2 regions of the Paenibacillus sp. FSL H8-0168 genome follow, and region 2 is predicted to be linked to the other one. Evidence: riboswitches for the same ligand, from Rfam matches in the RefSeq annotation. Region 2 holds a riboswitch; the other holds the start of a gene.
What was found. A riboswitch is a leader RNA that binds a small molecule or an ion and turns the genes downstream of it on or off. The one in region 2 is predicted to bind cyclic di-AMP.
Positions count from the first base shown of each region.

Region 1: it holds a riboswitch for cyclic di-AMP, as region 2 does, so the genes downstream of both, MHI21_RS00560 (C40 family peptidase) here and MHI21_RS20495 (TrkH family potassium uptake protein) in region 2, are expected to answer to the same signal.

Region 1 covers NZ_CP151948.1:134,387-141,992, forward strand. The annotation lists gene motB (flagellar motor protein MotB) at 1-775, opposite strand, end outside; gene motA (flagellar motor stator protein MotA) at 768-1,562, opposite strand; gene MHI21_RS00545 (hypothetical protein) at 1,750-2,043, shown strand; gene MHI21_RS00550 (4a-hydroxytetrahydrobiopterin dehydratase) at 2,161-2,460, shown strand; gene MHI21_RS00555 (GNAT family N-acetyltransferase) at 2,539-3,045, opposite strand; gene MHI21_RS00560 (C40 family peptidase) at 3,351-3,851, opposite strand; cyclic di-AMP (ydaO/yuaA leader) riboswitch at 3,857-3,994, opposite strand; gene MHI21_RS00565 (hypothetical protein) at 4,271-5,098, opposite strand; gene MHI21_RS00570 (M1 family metallopeptidase) at 5,110-7,122, opposite strand; gene MHI21_RS00575 (YwhD family protein) at 7,247-7,606, shown strand, end outside.
Region 2 covers NZ_CP151948.1:4,634,828-4,642,433, forward strand. The annotation lists gene MHI21_RS20485 (LysR family transcriptional regulator) at 1-364, shown strand, start outside; gene MHI21_RS20490 (TrkA family potassium uptake protein) at 370-1,047, opposite strand; gene MHI21_RS20495 (TrkH family potassium uptake protein) at 1,240-2,580, opposite strand; cyclic di-AMP (ydaO/yuaA leader) riboswitch at 2,991-3,143, opposite strand; gene MHI21_RS20500 (type II CAAX endopeptidase family protein) at 3,405-5,135, shown strand; gene uvrC (excinuclease ABC subunit UvrC) at 5,104-7,185, opposite strand; gene trxA (thioredoxin) at 7,346-7,606, opposite strand, start outside.

The DNA.
Region 1 (7,606 bases), 1.3 Mb from region 2:
ATTTGCGGAGAACAGATATTTCAACACGACGGTTTTTGGCGCGTCCTTGACCATCTTGATTGCTTGCCAATGGACGATACTCGCCATAACCGATGGATACAAACTTGGTTGGATCGAGATCTGGATTGAGCAACAAGATACGCAAGAAATTCAGAGAGCGCTGGGCGCTCAAATCAAAGTTGGACGGGAACTGGCTGTTGGAGATCGGTACATTATCCGTGTGACCCGATACGATAACATCATATCCAGGGAACTGCTGGAGCATACTAGAAATGGACTTGGCCAGCTTTCTCGCTCCCGGTTTTACTTCGGCTTGCCCGGATGAAAACAGGGCATTATCACTAATGGTGATCATCAGCTGTGATTGGTTCAGCTTGGTATTCAGCAGAGGTGACAGGCCGTTATTTTGAATATATTGATCCATCTGTTTTTTAAGCTTTTTTAAATCTTCTTCTTCCCGCTGGGCAAGCTGTTTTTGCAGTTCAGAGGTAGAAGTAGCTTTCGATTTTAAGGGTTGTGATACTTGTTCTTTATTTTTGCCCATATCCATGGATTGTGACGACGGATTCGCGGCCGAGTGATCCAGCACGCCAGTGCCGCCACTAAAAGCTGCACTCAGGGATTGAGCCATAGTTTCAAATTTTTTGGCGTCGAGCGAGCTCATACCGAATAAGACAATGAAAAGAGCCAACAGAAGGGTCATTAAGTCGGAATATGGCAACAGCCAGCTTTCGTCAGCATGCTCTTCATGCGGTTCATGTCTCTTTTTACTCACTGGAATCGCCATCCTTCTGGGTCATCGTAGCCCGTTCGGTCGGAGTCAGGAAGATCGTCAGTTTCTGACTGATGGCAATCGTCGATATCCCCGATTGAATGGAAAGCAGACCTTCGACCATCATTAATTTAAGCTCCACTTCTTTTTTGGATAACCGTTTCAGCTTGTTGGACATCGGATGCCACAGGACATAACCTGTAAAAATACCGAGCAACGTCGCAATGAAGGCTGCTGCAATGGCATGAGAGAGCTTTTCCATGTCACTAAGGTCAGCCAGAGCGGCGATCAGACCTACAACCGCACCGAGTACCCCGAGCGTTGGAGCGTACATACCGGCTTGGGAGAAGATCAGTGCGCCAGAGCGATGTCGATCCTCGGTAGCGTTGATATCCTCCATCAGAACGTCCCGTACGAATTCTTGATCATTGCCGTCAATAATCATTCGCATGCCGCCACGCATAAAGGGATCGTCGATTTCCTCTACCTTAGACTCCAAGGCGAGCAGACCTTCACGACGGGTAATGGATGCCCACTCGGTAAACGTACCAATGAGCTCTTTGCGGTCTAACAGTTTTTGTTCGGTGAAAATAACCTTGAACAGCTTCGGAATCCGTTTGATTTCTGCCATCGGGAAGGCCATAAATATACTCGCTGCCGTTCCGACGAAAATAATCATGTAAGCAGCGGGATTATTGACCAAATTGACGACCGGAGCGCCTTTTAAGATCATCCCGACGACCAGTGACACAATCCCGAGCACAAGTCCGATAATGGTTGAAATTTGCATGATACACCTCATCCATGAGAATAGATTTTGAATCCTTTCATGCCGCCGGGGTCGTCCTTGCCCCAAGCGCGTCATTACAAGACGGATTATAGTATTTATCGACAAAACTCTCTTTTTTGTTAAGTGCGAATTTCCGGTATAATAAGGTGATTATGTATTGAATGGCGGAACCATTGGAGGAAATGGCATGGGAGTAAAGCATGGGCGTGAGTATGAACAAATTTTGAACGATTTTACAGAGGCTGTGGGGCGCATCCCAGATAGCTATGAATTTTTTGAGATGGAAGCAGAAGATTGGGACAGGCTGGACCCGGCGGGACGTCAGGAAGTCAATGAAGCTTTGGCAGAAGACTTATTTTATGCACTGGGTACAGAGCCCACAATCACTGTAGGGAGTAGCGTTGTGATCTATGAGCCGGAGCAGCATCGCATCTATGTACTTATTGGGGACGAGGAGCTGACGTCAGTCCCTTTGATTTGAGGTCCGTCTTATGGATTTATCAACGGGGCCGTGGTAATATGTACACCAATATATCGTAGTTTTGGCCGTATTTAAGCGGTCGAAAGGCTTCCGTATAAACGGGGAGGAGTTCGTAACATGCCTTTTACACAAGAAGAGATTGAAGCACATCTGGAGAAACTGGAGGGCTGGGAACTGGAGGAAGGACGTTGGATCGTTCGAAAATATAATTTTTCCAGTTTTATGAAAGGGATTGCATTCGTGGATGAAGTTGCCGCTATATCTGAAGCATTCAATCATCATCCATTTATTACGATTGATTATAAGACCGTGACTCTGCGTTTGACCTCTTGGGACGACGGCGGTATTATGGCCGTGGATATTAAGGAAGCCCAACAATATAATGAAGCTTTTGAAAAAATGCGCAGCAGTCATTGAGCTTGTAATGATCTGTCGTATGATGATAAAAGCGCCTTCGCTATACAACATCGTGGTTGTATGCCGAAGGCGCTTTTATCATAGAATCTGGGTTGGGTGCTCGGGACGATATACCATACAATAAAATGGTTTTTTGCCATCAGGAGTCTGGCGTTCATAGGTATCTGTAAGCTCAAATCCAGCCGCCTTGTAGGCCCGGATAGCGCGCCCATTCCAAGTGAGCACCTCTAGATCAATTTCATTCTTCGGGTTGCGTCGTTGAGCTTCCTCTGCAATGGCACGGACAAAATCAGAGCCTTTGCCATGTCCGCATCTGTCAGGATGCATTCCAAGACCTAGCCGGGTCACACCGATCATAGGAAAATATTGAGCAAATCCCGTCAGTTTGTTCTCTTTATCCAGTACGGCAACATATTGCTCTTGGCGAAGCGTGGGACTTCCAAATTCGACTTCAAGCGCCTTCATTTGTTCCCAGGGGAGCCAACCGTATATGTTATAAGGTGGATCATAGTGCCACTCACAGATTGCAGCCGCTTGATGCTCGTCCATCGGTACGATCCGATAGTTGGATATTGAGGCCGGCATGTGTTCCATCCTCCTTTTACACAGGTACTTCAATCATTAACAACAGATTGTAGACAAGTTGCAGAGGAATGGCAAGCGTGTTTATTTCATACCTAAGTCGGGTATACATTCAATAAGAAGGAATTACTGCTCATATGCTCCCCCAGCGGTGACGGTAAAACCGACGATGTTCGCTACAATTGAAACCTTTTGAGGTCTCAGTTCGTCAGTAAAGATAATAATTGCTGATGTTGTGGACATAAAAAACCGCAATTCGATTCCGGCCAGAATCAAATTGCGGCTAGGGTTAGCTTGCTGTGCGTTAGTTATTCTACGTTATCGTCATCAGGAATATCTGAAGCTACAGAATGGTAAGCGTCTGTGCTCATAATTCTTTTTGCACCGACATAGCGGTTAGCGTAATAATTTTCGTTCAGTGAGCTAACTACTACACCACGTGAAGTCGAGGAGTGGGCAAATTTCCCTTCACCTACGAAGATACCTACATGGGAAATGCCTCTTCCTGTGGTGTTGAAGAACACCAGATCCCCAGGTCTCATTTCATCGCGGGATACAGAAGATCCCATTTTGAATTGTGATCCGGATTGATGCGGAAGTTTAATTCCTAGTTTGTTGTATACGTACATTGTGAAGCCGGAGCAATCGAATCCCTCGAGTGTAGTGCCTCCGCTTCTGTAGTTCGTTCCTTTGGCATCTTGAATGACCTGGTCCATCTTAGAGTCTGCATATGCACTGCCGCCACCGAATGTAAAAGATGTAAAGGCAATGGCAAGACCCATAGCTGCGATCGTTAGCTTCTTCTTCAAAAAAAATATACCCCTTCCAATGCCTGCGAGGTTAGCTTAAGGATTCGGTAGAAGGTTCCCCTATGACCACTCTGTTGCGAGATCAATTCACCCAAACTGGTTCCCCCGCTTCCTAGGTGCCAGGAATTAGGCTTAACTTAAGATGTGCACCTTGGAGAGCAGTATTCACAATAACGTTATTTTTGAGATAAAGGTTACAATAAAGATTACAAAGTTGTTACTATCAGTTCACTGCGATTATTGTAACAAAGACGGCTGGCTTTGGCAAATGTTTCATTACAAAAAGTTACAAAAAAAATCTGCTCCTAATGTCCCAGGAACAGATCTTGTTAACAGTATTCAGTTATGTGTCGTTTGCGCGAGTATGAATCAAGGTTTTTCGACAGACGGAAATGAAGTAAAAAACATAAAGGCAGGGCTTAGCTTCTACTAGAGATATCGGTATGCCATAGTCTGTACTGCGAACTGATATGCCACAGCCTGACCAGACTAGTAACAAAATGATACGATTGCTGGAGAATGAGCGCCAGCATGCCAGTCCAAATCATCGCCACGGTGCCAAATAGACCGAAGACCAGCAGCACACAAGCACCGAGCAAAAGGGATATACCGACAGCTGGGAGGAGCTGGCGAAAGAAGGCGAGCAGGGACGATAGTATGGCGTGACCACCGACAGTACCCAGTTGCATATACAGGATGCACTGCCGAATGAACCATCCGTATGCCATCCATCCAATGACATAGGGCAATAAATGCAGCAGATAAGAGGAAGATTGAAGTGCTCCTGCTACAATAGGGTAGAGTCTCGGTACTACCCAAAAGGCGGGAAGCAGCAGCAGTCCCAACTCGATGGTGTAATACAACAGCGACGACATGCCATGGCGTTTCATACCCTTGAAAAAGGACAGGCTTTGCGGTTCAGTCGCATCGGTATGCAGACTTTGATATATTCCGGCTCTAATGAAGGGAGTGATCAGTATGCGTAGTACAGTCGCCCCTAGTAGTATCCACAAATACACATGTACTTCCCGGCTGTCCATCAGAGCAATCTGACTCTCCATCCAAAATAAGGTCTGTCCCAGCTCGTTTTGACCCTGATCAGGATAACGGAGCAATAGCGGGATAACGGCAGACTGCACCAGCCGATAGATAAACACCCCCCACAGTAGTCGATACAGAAATAAAATGATAACGATATAGAATCGTATGCGCACCAGCGCCCAGCCCTCTTTTATAACAGTCCGCATCTATAGACACCTCACCATGACAGACTTCCAAGCAGTGTCTCCAACAGCTTGGTTACACTTACACTCCAACGGGTTTGTTGCTTTTCGTCCAATTCGGCTTTTAGGCTATTGTTAATATGCTTGTTCTCCAGTGCAATGGTATATAAGGGATCAAGGGTTACATAGGAAACGGGAGAAGTACTTTTGATCCGAAAAGTTGTGCTTTTCCCCGCGCCGTCCCAAGCCTTGAATATCGTGGTACCATCCTTGAAGGTAAATTGGACAGGGATCTTGGGATAATCCGCCCCTTTTTTGCTGACCGTCACGACTGCTTCATATCCATTCTCCAGCTTGTGGTTTGTGATGTGATCCACTGAAAAGTCCGCCATCTGGCCGTCATATACATACTGTTCAAAATAGTGGCTCCATGAGCGTCCGGTGACTCTCTCCACGATACGTTGAAAATCCATTGAGGACGGATGCTTAAATCGGTACGTCTGGACGTAGGTCCGCATAATGCGATCCATTTTTTTCATACCCACCTGACGTTCAATGCCCCGTAGGACCAGCTTGCCTCGAGAGTAGGCATTTTGCGCGTACTCAGCAGCTGAGCCGTACTTCCATGACTCACGGTTTAGCGGCTGTGGGGAGGCTACCTGTCCCGATTGTAATGGCAAGTTAGGGGTAAGCCCATATTCTTGCTCCATAAGCCGCTCCTCTGCATAGGAGGTGAAGCCTTCATCCAGCCACGGCTCCTCAAATTCATTATTGGCTACCATTCCGTAGAAATATTGATGTCCAATCTCATGAACTAATGTCCGTTCCAGACTATAGCCAGGATTCAGATTACCCGCAGCAGCGGCCGTGATGAGTGTCGGATACTCCATACCGCCGGCTCCATTGCCTGATTTGGGTGGAACCACGATGGATAGGGTGGAATATGGATAAGGCCCGTACCATTTGCTGTAGTACGAAAGGGCGGCCTTCGCAGCGCTCATATAGCGCCCTTTGAGCTCCTTGTGCGACGGGTCAAGGTAGAGCTTGATTTTGACACCAGGGACTTCAGCAGAAGAAAAGGGTTCTTCTACGGTTACAAAGTTGGGTGAAGCGGACCAGGCAAAATCGTGTACATCATCGGCATAAAATTGATATATTTTTTGGCCGTTCTGTCGGACGGCACCACGGGTGGGAAATCCGGTCGCTGCTACGATATGAGTTTCAGGCACCCGAATCCGTACGCTGTAAATTCCAAAATCGGCATAAAACTCGGAGTTACCATGATACTGGTGGAGGTTCCAGCCCTCCTCGGCGCGTCCACGTTGTCCTGCAGTCTCGTAGACGCTGAGCTTCGGGAACCACTGTCCTGCCATTACAAAATCATCTGTCGCACCCATACGAGCGAAGATGGCGGGCAGTTTTACCTCAAACTTCATATATAATGTGATTTCTTCGCCACCTCGTACCGGCTTGGGTAGACGCACCTTCACGAGCGAACGGTCGCCTGCGTTACCGTCATCTGGCTGCACATATTGGATGCGGTGCATGAGAGATAAACCGTCTTCTGTTTTTAGTTCAGTCAGCGTCATGGAGCCAAAGCCGTCTTTGGGCATGGTATCTCCGCGCAGCTTTCCACCGGATTCCTTCATAAAGGTAGTTTCCATGGAAGAGAAGGCATTCGGGTATAGATGAAGATACAGATCATTCACGGTTTTCTTGCCCGGATGCTTCCAGGTCAGTGTCTCAGTGCCTCGCAAAACCTGTCCTTTTTCCAGAGACACATCAATGTGGTACTCTACCACCCTCTTGCTGAGGATTTCTGTAGCGGGCTGTGGAGGGTTCTTGGGCAGGTCAGGCAGGATATTTGCCCCTAGAGGCTTGCCCATATTTGGGGCAAGCGCAGACTCAGACAGGGAGCCGTATAGTGGTTGGCCTATGGACTGCGGGTCGGATTGCGGTTGGGGCTGCCAGGCAAACCATAACGTCCCTGCGAGGAGACCGAGGGCTAGTGTAGACAATAAAACGATTTTAGTGCGTGCTGGGGTCATACAATGGATACCTCCCGTTGACAAGCATCTACAGCATGTATATGTTTGCTTTCAGGAGATTATTAGTTAAAATATTTATAGTGTAGAATGAGTGTGAAGACGGAAAATGGAGGTCTAGTGACGCATGAGTGAAAATCAGCCGGACGGCAAAAAACAGATTGCACTGAACATTGTCAGTGGCAAGAGTAAACATAAGGGTTTCGGCGCAGGCTCAATCGACCTGAACAGCATGTCTCCCGTTATCATTGACCGAGGAGAGGCGAAAATTGATATCGGTGCCATGCATGCCAAAAGTAAAGTAGAACGTGGTATCAAGTTCTCTACGAATAAAGAGGATGTACCGAACGGACGCCAAGTATGGCTCGTATGGGTAGCCGTGGATCGTACGCCCGAAGGGCGTATGTACGGCGGTGCCACCGCCTGCGAGATGCTGATTGACGACGAAGCCAAACGCGGCTGGAAAATCCTCGCCGATCACGTCAAT
Region 2 (7,606 bases):
CTCGATGAAAGATCTGCAAGGATTGCCGATGATTATTTTCTCCAAAGGGACCTGGTACCGCAGTCTGACGGATGACTTGTTCCAGCGCAGCGGCATCATGCCGGATATCCGTATGGAAATCGACTCTTTCGAGGCGATTGTACGCCTGCTTCCAACCTGTAAGGCTTCAGCCTTGCTGCCCAAATCCTATTTGCGTAGCGAACTATTGCGGGATAATGGACTCACTGCATTGTACTTGCCCGATTTGAAGGAGACACGCCGAACGACCTCCCTCATTTACTCGGAGACGACCGATCTCGGTCCGACAGCACGACGCTGGATTAGCGAGACACGGGCTTCGTTTGCAGGCTACCGTATGGTGTAGAGGGTTTAATCCTCTTCATTAACATTAACAACCTCATCCTCAAAGCGACCGATATTGTCATTCGAACCGATGATGACCATAATATCGTCTGCTTTTAGCCGATCCATAGCCGTCGGTGCGATCAGGATACCGTTCGCTGTATGAAGCGCCACGACGCTACAACCAAAGCGAGTACGGGCATTTAGCTCTGCTAGCGTTTTGCCATTCAGACATGCAGGTACATTGAGTTCCACAATACTGTATTCCTTAGACAACTCCAAATAATCGAGCAAATTAGGCGTGACTAGCTGGTGAGCCACCCGGATACCCATATCCCGTTCTGGATAAATAATCCGGTCCACACCGAGCTTTTCTAACGCACGCCCGTGCAGCACAGATATGGCTTTGGCTACAACTTTTTTCACACCCAGCTCCTTCAGCAAAATGGCGGTGAGGATGCTTACCTGAATGTCATCACCAATAGCAACAATGCCACAATCGAAATTACGGATGCCCAGTGATCGCAACGAGTCTTCATCGGTAGCGTCCGCCACGACAGTATGTGTCAACATCTCACTCATACTGTCCACAACATCCTCATTCCGGTCAATGCCTAGCACCTCGCACCCCATATCCACCAATTGCAAAGCCAGGCTTGAGCCAAACCGCCCCAAGCCAATAACTACAAACTGCTGCGTTTTCATATCTACTCGAAAACTCCTTATCTGAATCAATTTCATAAATGGGGATTTTGCAAAAATCCCATAAGCGACTTCCAATGAAGAAGATATAGATCGAAATGGTTTAGTTCGTCTATATCTTGACTTCGGAGCGACTGGTATCGAATTTTGCAAAATCCTGAAATGATTAAACCAACGAAATGTATATGAAATGATTCATCCTATAATCATTTTGCCTTCCGGATGACGATATAATTCTTTACCCTTTTTCGGCCCCAGTGCATAAGCTAGCGTGAGTGGCCCCAGTCTACCTGCAAACATCGTCAGGGTAATCACCAGCTTACCTATGACTGTTAAATCAGGTGTAAGCCCCATCGACAGCCCCACCGTACCAAACGCAGACACCGTCTCAAACAAGATCATCAGAAAATGATGATCTTCGGTTGCCGACAAAATCATGGTCACCCCGATCACGAACAGCAACCCCAGCAGTGTAATGGTCAAAGCCTTGTAAATTCGTCCCTGCGCAAGTCGGTACTTGAACAGTACAATATCTTCCCGCCCCCGCAGCATCGAAATCACTGCTCCAATGAGCAGGGCGAATGTTGTGGTCTTAATCCCGCCTCCAGTGGAGCCAGGGGAAGCCCCAATAAACATGAGTATGATGATAAAAAACTGCGTAGCCTGCCGCAAGCCTGCGATGTCCAGCGTATTGGCACCTGCGGTACGGGGAGTAACGGACTGGAATAAAGATCCCAGTAGCTTACCACCCCAATCAAGCGAGCCAAGAGTCTTTGGATTCGTAAACTCAAATACAAAAATCACGAGCGTGCCGACTACAATCATAGCGCCCGTCATGCTGAGTACCACCTTGGTATGCAAGGACAGTCTCTTGCGCTTGCGATATTCTGCCAGGTCTGACATCACTACAAAACCAATGCCGCCAGAAATAATTAGAAACATTGCGGTAAAATTAACAATCGGATCATATACATAACCTGTCAAGCTGCGAAATTCACCGAATAAATCAAAACCAGCATTGTTAAACATGGAGATGGCATGCCAGATTCCAAAATAAATCGCCCTGCCTACAGGCATATCAAAGGACCAGCGAACCGAGAATATCGTAGCGCATACGCCTTCAATAACCAGTGAGTACAGTAATACCTTACGGATTAACCCGACAATTCCCTCTACAGAAGTCTGATTCATCGCTTCCTGCAAAATGAGACGCTCCCGCAAGGAAATCCGACGCTTGAACACCAGTGCAATCAAGGTAGCCATGGTCATAAAGCCAAGACCGCCGATCTGGATCAGCGCAACGACGACAACTTGACCAAAAGTGGTAAAAAAGAGCCCGGTATCCTTTACGACAAGCCCGGTTACACAGGTCGCAGAGGCGGCAGTAAACAAAGCGTCTATAAACGCAAGTGGCTTTCCTGTTGTATTGGAGATCGGCAGCATTAACAATAAACTACCTATAAGAATGATAATGGCAAAGCCCGCAACGAATATCTGCGGTGGAGAAAGCCGAAGCCAGCTTGCATTGGGATTCATCTATTCATCACTTCTCTCCTAATCCTTAAAACTATAAAAACAGTGATTTAATACGGTGTAAGCTCGCTACGCGTTCCATTTGATCTTCCGATCGTCGTTGCCCCTGAATTTTTTGATTTTTCCAAACCTTAAGTAACTATAATTAGCATTCCCTGAATACAGGAAGAATGCATGTCAAGCACTATTCGATCCCCCTGTGCTAATGGCGCGCAGTAGCGAAGGGGGCAGAATTGTTCTGAAGAAGCGAAGCGTTTGCCTTTATCTCCGGATTTTAACCATTAAAGGGGGTATACAATCAAAAAATCCGGGGATAACAGCAATCGGAAGAATAATCTGCACCCGCAGCGGTCTAACCAATCCAAACACTTTTATACGCACAAAAAAAGACACCGGAAAACCGAGTGCCTGACTTGGTTCCTGCTCATAGCCTACGAGGTTAGCTGACGGATTCGGGCAGCACAGTATGCCCTATTTACACTTCCGATCCAGCAGGATCGGCTGTAAAATTCACCCCAGTAACATGGTTCCCCCGTTTTCCCATAGAAATTCGGCTCAACTGTATATCATTACCTATGTATTTTATAGGCATTGCCTCAAGATTATAATCCTTCTATATCCAGATCACAAAACCGATTTCGCCGAAAAAACGTGAAATTGGCTTTATTTTGCGAATGGGCATCGTTTAATCGCAGCTTATCTAATTTTATTGGAACTTTAAAGTGCTTTCACTCTATTTTCATGAATATCGCTAGTCTGTTGGCGGGAACCTGTGCAGTATGATATCTTTAATGGATGTTCTTATTTACAGATTAAGGAGGAAACTCATGAATCCTATCGGGAAACCGGTCGTGCTCACGGCCAACTTCAAAAAATTAGGCTTGCTGGGCGGGATTGGCCTGATTTGCTTTTTTATCTTTCAATTGCTTATTCCCTCGCTTAGCAATCCGAGTCCAGAATCAGTAATGAACGCAAAGGTCATCAGCAAACAAGAAGCGGTCATACACGCATTGGACTTCGCCCGCTCCGAGCTGGGCTATACTGAATCACAGCCTGAGGAGCCCGTCGTGACCTATCAGGCCGAAACAGATTTGTACGGTTATTTATCTAGAGAAAAACTGCTTCAACAGTACGACCGTACATGGAAAAAACGTTACCCTTACGAAACCTTTCGGGTCGATCTGCCTGAATCCTCAGCGAAGAGTAAGCTGCAAATTCATGTGGATTTATCCACTGGCAAGGTCGTTAGCTTTAAACGAATCACCTCCAATACCAATTACACACAGGCTGATATTTCTACGGATGAACAAGCACGTAACAGGCTTGTACGTGTGGCTGAGGACGGCATGACCCTCGAAGCCAAGGAGCAGGCGGCCGCAGTATGGGTCAAGCGCTTTGGCTTTAAGCCGTCGGATTTGAAGCTTGCGACCACTGAACAAGAAGGCGGATTAAAGTATACCGTAGACGATAAAAAAATCGGCGCCTCGGTACTTACATTGGCTTTTACTTTTGAAGACGGTGATGTTCGCTCCTTCACTCAAAGCTTTTCGGCCCCGTCGTCCTATACCGATTATATCGAAAAGCAAACATTTTGGGCGAATTGGATGACCTATGCGGGTTATGCCCTATTTAGCTTTGTACTGGGTGTACTTGCCATTGTGTATGCGTCACTCACCCGACGACATACTTCATTTGTACGCGGCATTGTTCTATCCGTTGTATACTTTATTGCTAGTATAGCTGGGACCATGAACATGCTGCCTTTATTGCAAGCAGAAGCAGGCGGTAAGGGCATGCTTATATTTCTTATGGTTTTCCAGATTGGTGTTACCTTCGTCATGGCTGTAGCGCTCTACTTCTCCTTGGTCGGCGGTGACGGGCTTATGCGTCAGGTTGGACTGAATGCATGGCCACGTGCAAAAGAGCCGGGCTACGGGCTGTATGTGCTTCGCAGTATGTATGTTGGCTACTTGTGGGCCTTTATTTTACTCGGGGTACAATCCATTTTGTTCTTTATACTGGAGCGCACATTTAATACATTCTCCACCACAGATGCCACGCAATCCCCTTACAATATGGCTTATCCATGGCTACTGCCGATTATGGCCTGGATGGCAGGTATTGGAGAAGAGACTGTCTACCGTCTGTTTGGTATTCCGATGGTCAAAAAAATAGTGAAAAATACTTTTGTTGCGTGTCTGATCACCACGCTGATTTGGGCACTGGGACATACACTTTATCCAATCTATCCGGTGATTTCCAGACCTATTGAGCTGACTTTTCTTGGTTTGCTGTTCAGTTTTGTGTTCCTGCGTTACGGCTTTATTGCCGCCATGTTCAGCCACGTTATTTTTGACAGCATTTTAATGGGACTTAGTGTGATGAGCCTGGGAGACACTGTGAATGTGAGCGCTGGTCTATTCTGGATCTTACTTCCAGCCATCGTGGGTTACATCATTTATTGGTTTAGTCCTAAAAAGCCAAATCGAATTATGTTTGAACCTATAAAAAAAGAGGAGCCGTATTCTACGACTCCTCCTCCCGAAGGGCAGCTATAATCTGACGCGCAAGCTTATCCCCAATAGAGAGAGGCCGGAAGTCTTCGACACTGGCCTCTCTTATTTTTTTGAGCGATCCAAAATGCTTAAGCAGTAACTTACGCCGTTTCTCGCCGATGCCTGGAATAGAGTCCAGCCGGGAAGTTACCATAGATTTGCCGCGTTGCTCGCGGTGGAACGTGATGGCAAAACGGTGAACCTCGTCCTGAATCCGTTGCAGCAGATAAAATTCTTCGCTATTGCGTGCAAGTGTCACGGCCTCAGAGGACTCTCCCACTAATAGTTGGGAAGTTCTATGTTTGGCATCCTTCACCAGCCCACACACAGGAATGAACAAACCCAGCTCATTTTGCAATACATCGGTCGCCGCCTTAATTTGTCCACGTCCACCATCGACAACGATCAAGTCGGGACGTTCCAAATTTTCCTTAAGCACACGTTCATATCTACGTCGGATAACCTCACGCATTGTTTCATAATCATCGGGTCCCTGCACAGAACGGATTTTATATTTTCGATACTCCTTCTTGGCAGGCTTGCCATCAATAAACACGATCATGGCTGAGACTGGATCGGAACCCTGGATGTTGGAGTTATCAAACGCCTCCACCCGGTGCAAGCTATCCAGTCCAATGGCACGTCCGAGATTGCTTGCAGCTTTGGATGTCCGTTCCTCATCCCGCTCGATCAGCTTAAACTTCTCATCCAAAGCAACACGTGCATTTTCCGTCGCCATGCCTGTCATTTGCTTTTTCAGTCCACGCTGCGGTACAAGTACCTTTACATCCAACCATTCAGCCAGAGCGAGAGCCGCCGTACTCGGGTCCTCCAGTCCACCGGATAGTTGGGTTTCTGTTTCCTTTACTCCGGTATCTTGGTCACCAACTTGGTCTTGATTTGTTGCTGCATAAGTTGCCCGTTCTTCAGCCACCAGCAATGAGTCAGCAGAAGGCTCTGTCTCCGTTTGTATCGCTTTCTCATCTATCTGTCCGGTAGCATCGGTTGTAGCTGCACTGTGGAGTACAGTTTCTGCCGCAACCGGTTGATCGACATTGACCTGTTCTGCCTGCATCAGCCTAGGAGAATCTGGCAGCAATATTTCTTGCGGCACTGCCGGGTTGTCACTATAATATTGCGTCACATAGGACATAAAATCACTGTAAGCTTCACCGTAGAAAGGAAAAGTCGACATATGGCGCTCGATCATTTTACCTTTGCGGACATATAGGATTTGTACACACATCCAGCCCTTATCTACTGAAAAACCGAATACATCTCGATCCTTCGCATCCGATGTGGTGATTTTCTGCTTTTCCATCATCGCGTCGATGCTGATAATCTGATCTCGCAGCTCCTTGGCCCGCTCAAAGTACAATTCCTCTGCGGCCTCCTGCATTTTACGCTGAAGATCCTTTTTAATTTCCTCATGTCCCCCGCTTAAAAAGGAACCAATCTCCTGACCAATCTGGTCATACGTTTCCTTCTCGACCTCTTTCACACAAGGCCCCAAACATTGATGCATGTGATAATACAGACACACTTCCTTGGGCATCACACCACACTTGCGTAACGGATACATACGATCCAGCAGCTTCTTCGTCTGATGTGCCGCGTAGGAATTGGGGTACGGTCCAAAATATTTTGCTTTATCTTTCAGAACGCGACGGGTCACCTCCAGCTTGGGGTGTGCCTCGTTCGTAATTTTCAAATACGGAAAGGTTTTATCATCCTTCAATAGCACGTTATAACGAGGCTGGTACTTTTTAATGAGGTTGCACTCCAAAATGAGCGCCTCCATATTACTGCCTGTAACGATATATTCAAAATCACGGATATCGGAAACCAGTCGCTGCGTCTTGCCGTTATGGCTACCTGTAAAATAGGAACGGACCCGGTTTTTCAACACTTTGGCCTTGCCGACATAAATAATGGTGCCTTCGCTATTCTTCATCAGGTAACAGCCTGATGCATCCGGCAGTAACGCTAATTTGTGCCGTATGTTCTCCAGCGCCTTCTCCTGATTCTGCAAGTCCTCCGCATAAGGTTTCATTCGCCCGGTTCCTCCTTCCATTCTTAATGATTACTCAACTAACTATTTATAATATATAGGAATAGTACACAAAAACGCCCCCGGTATTTACAACCGGAGGCATTGACCTTTCATGGCCGCTCCACCAAGCCCCCGCGGGAGCATGGGTCACATGCGATGATTATTGGTGTTTAGTAAGCATGCTTTTCAGTGCTTCTTTGGAGTTCAGACCTACCACTTTATCGACAGGCTGTCCGTCTTTGAAGACGATCAGGGTAGGAATACTCATCACGCCGAAACGGGAAGCAGACTCTGGATTTTCATCCACGTTCACCTTCGCGATTTTGACGCTGTCGCCAACTTCTGTGGACAGATCCTCCAGAATAGGAGCGATCATTTTGCAAGGACCGCACCATGGCGCCCAAAAATCAACCAAAACGGT